DNA from 2 places in the Serratia sp. HNCC26DJ206 genome. Region 1 is predicted to be linked to the other one. Evidence: predicted binding sites of a transcription regulator. Region 1 holds the regulator's gene; the other holds the start of a gene.

The links. The regulator PurR, encoded in region 1, represses purine synthesis genes. The targets are predictions, from matches to a motif close to CANGCAAACGTTTGCNTG.
Region 2: glyA (serine hydroxymethyltransferase) is a predicted target of PurR. The motif match lies at 1,482-1,499, and genes of this name have one in related genera.

What each region holds. Positions count from the first base shown of each region.
Region 1 is NZ_JBXUGP010000028.1:61,476-64,899, reverse strand. Features, by position in the region: gene sodB (superoxide dismutase [Fe]) at 188-766, shown strand; gene cydH (cytochrome bd-I oxidase subunit CydH) at 826-915, opposite strand; gene purR (HTH-type transcriptional repressor PurR) at 1,238-2,263, shown strand; gene punR (DNA-binding transcriptional activator PunR) at 2,244-3,170, opposite strand; gene punC (purine nucleoside transporter PunC) at 3,285-3,424, shown strand, end outside.
Region 2 is NZ_JBXUGP010000002.1:51,138-54,561, forward strand. Features, by position in the region: gene AC2A1E_RS01640 (c-type cytochrome) at 1-66, shown strand, start outside; gene hmpA (NO-inducible flavohemoprotein) at 107-1,297, opposite strand; gene glyA (serine hydroxymethyltransferase) at 1,603-2,856, shown strand; gene AC2A1E_RS01655 (3-phenylpropionate MFS transporter) at 3,017-3,424, shown strand, end outside.

The sequences.
Region 1 (3,424 bases):
CTCAGCCGCCCTTTCCTGCCGATGCTTTAATCAATCAGCCGCTTAACATGCTTTAAACCTTTTTTTCACCCGGAAAGTTGCTAAGATTATTGTCCATAAAAAACACACAACCATTCTGTTTTCCTCCTTCAACCACCGGGTTGGAGGTTGTCGGAATAATAGTGCTGTATATAAAAAGGAGAAAGCAATGTCGTTTGAATTACCTGCATTACCGTATGAGAAAAACGCTCTCGAACCGCACATTTCTGCAGAAACCCTGGAATACCACTATGGTAAGCACCATAACACCTACGTGGTTAACCTGAACAACCTGGTGAAAGGCAGCGAGTTCGAAGGCAAAACCCTGGAAGAGATTGTCAAAACTTCTACCGGCGGCGTGTTCAATAACGCAGCACAGGTGTGGAACCACACCTTCTACTGGCATTGCCTGTCACCACAGGGTGGCGGCGAGCCAACGGGCGCAGTAGCCGCTGCGATCACCAAATCCTTTGGTTCTTTTGCTGCTTTTAAAGAGCAATTCACCGATGCCGCCGTGAAAAACTTCGGCGCGGGTTGGACCTGGCTGGTGAAAAAGGCGGATGGTACGCTGGCGATCGTTAGCACCTCAAATGCGGCAACCCCGCTGACCGGTGAAGACAAACCGCTGCTGACCGTTGACGTGTGGGAACATGCCTATTACATCGACTACCGCAATGCGCGTCCGAAATACCTGGAGAACTTCTGGGCATTGGTGAACTGGGCGTTCGTGGAAAAGAATCTGGCGTAATCGCTGGAGGTTGATAGCAAGGCGCAGCATGCTGCGCCTTTATTATTTCTTGGTATGAATCAGTTCAATGCGGCGATAAAACCGAAAACAATAATCATTGCTAAAGCACAAACGGTGGTAATCAATGACATCTTCAAATCGGTATCCATAACGACTCCCTATCAGATTGGCTTCACTAAGCATAAAATCCACACGATTAATGCGTCAAATCATTTTCACACAGTTCGTGACTAAAATCTTGTTATCATTTCCCAAGTTATAATGCCGAATAGATCTTCCACTTTGCGTCAATTTGGGACAAAATCCGCAGTTCACAACTGCGTACCGGCAAAATGCCCCTCCTGTTTAAGCGGCTTACGAACTCAGCACTAAAAACTCAGCTTCCGCTTCTCTGGAGAGAGATCTATGCAGGCAAACGATTAACATCATACTTACATGGCATAACATGTGAGTTCAGGAGTCATTCTTTACATGGCAACGATTAAAGATGTCGCCAAACGCGCTGGCGTGTCCACCACCACCGTTTCGCACGTCATCAATAAAACGCGTTTCGTCGCCGAAGAAACAAAAGAGGCCGTTCGGGCTGCGATCAAAGAACTGCACTACTCCCCGAGCGCGGTCGCACGCAGCCTGAAGGTTAACCATACCAAATCGATCGGTTTGCTCGCGACCTCAAGTGAAGCGCCCTACTTTGCTGAAGTGATCGAGGCGGTAGAGAACAGCTGCTATAGCAAAGGCTATACCCTGATCCTTTGTAACTCACACAATAACCTCGACAAACAGCGTGCCTACCTGGCGATGCTGGCGCAAAAGCGTGTTGATGGCCTGCTGGTAATGTGCTCGGAATACCCGGACCAGTTACTGGGCATGCTGGAGGATTATCGCAATATCCCCATGGTGGTGATGGATTGGGGTGCTGCACGCGGTGATTTTACCGATACCATTATCGATAACGCCTTTGAAGGCGGTTATCTGGCTGGCCGCTATCTGCTGGAACGTGGCCACCGTGATATCGGTGCTATTCCAGGGCAGTTATCACGCAACACCGGCGGCGGCCGCCATCAGGGCTTCCTGAAGGCGCTGCAAGAGGCCAACGTTGAGGTGCGTGAAGAGTGGATCGTCCAAGGGGATTTTGAACCCGATTCGGGTTACAAGGCCATGCACCAGATCCTGTCGCAGAAACACCGCCCTACGGCGGTATTTTGCGGAGGCGATATTATGGCAATGGGGGCGATCTGCGCCGCCGACGAACTGGGTCTGCGCGTCCCGCAGGATATTTCGGTGATCGGTTACGATAACGTGCGTAACGCGCGCTATTTCACCCCGGCGCTAACCACCATCCACCAGCCGAAAGAGCGCCTGGGGGAAATGGCTTTCACCATGCTGCTGGATCGCATTATCAGCAAGCGTGAAGAATCCCAAGTGATTGAAGTGCATCCAAAACTGATCGAACGCCGTTCCGTGGCCGATGGCCCATTTATCGATTATCGCCGCTAGTCTCTTCGCTCAACCACTCCTGGTTGAGCGTTTCACTATCCCCTAGATACTCCAGTAGCCAGGCCATCGCCGGTGATTGTGCGTTCTGCTGCCAGGTCAGGCAGCAGGCACTGGCGGGAAACGGCTCCTGCAATTGCAATGCCACCAGTTCACCGCTTTGTACCAATGGCAGTACGCGATGCGCGGGTACCATACCAACACACAACCCGCTGCGCAGGCAATCTACAGCGGAAACCCAGTCGGGGACGGTAAGCCGCCGCTGATTATCCAATGACCAGGTCACTCGCTTGGGCAAGTTGCGCGACGTATCCTCCAGCAATAGAGAAGGATATGGCCGCAGTTGATCGTTGCGCAGCAAACCGGTCAGACTGGCCAGCGGATGTGACGTGCTAACGACACACAACCAGTTCATAAAACCCATATCGCGAAAGGCAAAACCACCGCCCACCGGCACCGCACGCGTGGCACCGATCGCCATCTCGGCCCGGCCATCCACCAGCGCGTCCCACACGCCGTTGAACACTTCCGGTTGCACCATCAGTTCCACATCGGGGAAGTGGCGATAAAAATCCAGCACCAGTTGGCGACTGCGCTGCGGTTTAACAATGATGTCCACCGCGATTTTTAGCTGCCCGCGCCAACCATTGGCCACCTGCTGGCATTGACGACGCGTATCAAGCATTTTTTTGATAACAGTACGCGCTTCTTTTACAAACAGCGCACCGGCAGGCGTCAGTTCCACATCGCGATGGCGGCGTTCAAACAGCGGCACTGCCAGCCATTGTTCCAGTTGCCGCACGGTATAGCTTACCGCAGACGGCACACGGTGCAGCTCCTGTGCTGCCGCGCTAAAACTGCCGGTGCGCGCTACCGCATCAACGACATCGAGCGAATATTCAGACCACATCTCTTTTTGCCTTCAATTTTTTTAACAGCACCTAGCAAATATTACCGTTTCACAAGCAGAGATCCAGCCGGATACACTGGCCGGCGCTAAAAAACCTGCAATAAGAAAATGTTAATGAGAAATACCATGCAAAGTTTTGGATTTATGTTTTATCTCGCCGGCCTGAGTATGCTGGGCTATCTGGCCACCGATATGTATCTACCCGCCTTTGGTGCCATGCAACAGGATTTGCAAATCTCCGCCGGTGCCATCAG
Region 2 (3,424 bases), on a different contig from region 1:
GGAAATCAGGCTGCGCCAGTCACGGCCGATCAGGTGAAAGCGGCACGTGCGTTGAAAGCGCAGTAAAACAGCAGGGTGCGGTTTATATCGCACCCTGACACTCTGCTTACAGCACCTTATGTGGGCCAAAGCATTCGTAGTGGATACGCTCGGCTGCCACACCCATCGCCAGCAACTGCTGGGCAATAAACTGCATAAACGGCACCGGGCCACAGAAGTAGTAATGCATCTGCGGATTTTCCAAGGTGGGGCGCAACGGACTGAGATCCATCAGGCCACGGCGGTGGTAATCACGCTCAGCCATATCATCTGCACCAGGTTCCCGGTACCAGACATGGCGGCTCAGGTTTGGCATGCGCCCGGCGATCTCGGCTACTTCACTGGCGAAGGCATGAACCGCGCCGTTCTCTGCCGCATGCAGCCAATGAATCTCACCCTGATGCTGATTTTTGTGCAGGCTATTGAGCATGCCCAACATCGGCGTTTGACCAACGCCTGCGGAAATCAGCGCTACCGGCGTGGTAGGCTCAACTTCCAGGAAGAACTCACCGTATGGCGGTGCGATATGAATGATGTCGCCTTCTTTGGCCTGCTGGTGCAGGAAGTTGGAAACCGCGCCCTGATCCTCACGCTTTACCGCGATACGGTAATATTCACCGTTCGGCGCAGCGGTCAGTGAATACTGGCGTATTTCCTGATTTTCTAGACTGCTGTCGTTGATATATACCGCCAGATACTGGCCCGGTTTGAAATCCGCTACTTTGCCGCCGTCTACCGGTGCCAATGTGAAGCTGCAAATCACTTCGCTTTCTGGCTGTTTTTTAACGATGCGGAATGCACGCAGATCGCGCCAGCCGCCGTCGCTGTTTTCACTTTCCTGGTAGATCTGGCCTTCGCGCTGGATAAAAACGTTCGCCAACACGCCATAGGCTTTGCCCCAGGCGTCCAGCACTTCCTGGCCTGGGCTGAGCATTTCGTCCAGCGTTGCCAGCAGATGGCTGCCGACAATCTGATACTGATCCGGCTGAATATTGAAGCTGGCATGTTTCTGCGCGATGCGCTCCACCGCTGGCAGCAACGCCGCCAGATTTTCCAGGTTGCTGGCGTAGGCGCAGATGGCATCAAACAAAGCCTGGCGCTGATCGCCATTCCGCTGATTGCTCATATTGAAAATATCTTTCAATTCAGGATGATGGGCGAACATACGATCGTAGAAGTGGGCGGTGAGTTTCGGGCCGGTTGCTACGAGTAGAGGGATAGTAGATTTTACGGTGGCGATGGTTTGGCTATCCAGCATGGAAGCGCTCCTTGGGGTGATTTTAATGATGCATTTTAAATGCATCTTATTGGCTTCAATTAAACTTGTAAATACCCGTGTCTGTCGGCGATTCACCAAACATGAAAAAACCGCACAATCATTATGAGTAAAAGTCCGTTGCCAATAAAGGGGTATTGAGTGGCTCAAAGCCTTGCGCTGCCTAAAGCCAATCGTTTGCGTAAAAACCTCTGTCAAGACCTATCCTCGGCAGGGGGAAACAGTTTACACTGTTGCTCAGAACCCAAACGGGTAGTTATTTGGTGATTTAAGTCAGGAGATGCCGGATGTTAAAGTGTGAAATGAACATTGCTGATTATGATGCTGAACTGTGGGCAGCCATGGAGCAGGAAGTGGTGCGTCAGGAAGAGCATATTGAGCTGATTGCGTCTGAGAACTACACCAGCCCGCGCGTGATGCAGGCTCAGGGGTCTCAACTGACCAACAAATACGCAGAAGGCTATCCGAGCAAGCGTTATTACGGCGGTTGCGAATACGTGGATATCGTTGAGCAACTGGCGATCGATCGTGCCAAAGCGCTGTTCGGCGCAGATTACGCCAACGTTCAGCCGCACTCCGGTTCGCAGGCCAACTTTGCGGTTTACACCGCGCTGCTGCAACCGGGCGACACCATTCTGGGGATGAACCTGGCACACGGTGGCCACCTGACCCACGGTTCACCGGTCAACCTGTCCGGCAAACTGTATAACGTGGTGCCTTACGGTATCGACGAAAAAGGTCAGATCGACTATGACGATCTGGCAAAGCAGGCGCAGACTCACAAGCCAAAAATGATCATCGGCGGCTTCTCCGCGTTTTCCGGCATTGTTGACTGGGCAAAAATGCGTGAAATCGCCGACAGCATCGGTGCCTACCTGTTCGTGGATATGGCGCACGTGGCTGGCCTGATCGCGGCCGATGTCTACCCTAACCCGGTTCCTCACGCGCACGTCGTGACCACCACGACCCATAAAACCCTGGCGGGCCCGCGTGGCGGCCTGATCCTGGCGAAGGGTGGTGATGAAGAATTCTACAAGAAGCTGAACTCTGCGGTGTTCCCTGGCGGCCAGGGCGGCCCGCTGATGCACGTGATCGCCGGTAAAGCGGTAGCGCTAAAAGAAGCGATGGAGCCTGAGTTCAAGGTGTACCAGCAGAAAGTGGCGAGCAACGCTAAAGCGATGGTAGAAGTGTTCCTGGCGCGTGGCTACAAAGTGGTTTCCGGTGGTACGCATAACCACCTGTTCCTGCTGGATCTGGTGGACAAAAACCTGACCGGTAAAGAAGCCGATGCCGCGCTGGGCCGTGCCAATATCACCGTTAACAAGAACAGTGTACCAAACGATCCTAAGAGCCCGTTTGTGACTTCCGGTATCCGTATCGGTACGCCAGCGGTAACCCGCCGTGGCTTCCAGGAAGCCGATGTGCGTGAGCTGGCTGGCTGGATTTGTGACGTGCTGGACAATATCAACGACGAAGCCACCATCGAACGCACCAAGAAAAAAGTGCTCGATATCTGTGCGCGTCTGCCGGTTTACGCGTAATTACGCTGAGCTGCATACCAAAAAACCCGCTGCGGCGGGTTTTTTTACGCTTATTGCCAGCAAACTGTGAACTGCTTTGCACTCTAACCCTTTGGGCGTGAATGAAGATTGCTACAGAGTGTGAGCTCTGTCAAAGTATCGCCCTCACCCCGGAGGGAACATGGTTCTGCAATCAACGCGTTGGCTCGCTCTCAGCTATTTCACCTACTTTTTTGCTTATGGCATTTTTCTTCCGTTCTGGAGTGTTTGGCTAAACGGCGAAGGCATCCCACCGGAAACTATCGGTATCTTGCTGGGGGCCGGGCTGGTGGCGCGTTTCCTGGGTAGCTTGCTGATTGCACCGCGCGTCAAGGATCCTTCCCATCTCGTTACCGCATTGCGCCTTTTAGCCCTGCTGACGCTGGCATTTGCCATCGGCTTCTGTTTTGGTAACGGCTGGGCCTGGCTGATGCTGGTGATTGCCGGCTTCAACCTGTTCTTCTCACCGCTAGTACCCTTGACCGATGCGCTGGCTGCTACTTGGCAGCGGCAGATAACGATGGATTATGGCCGGGTACGCTTATGGGGA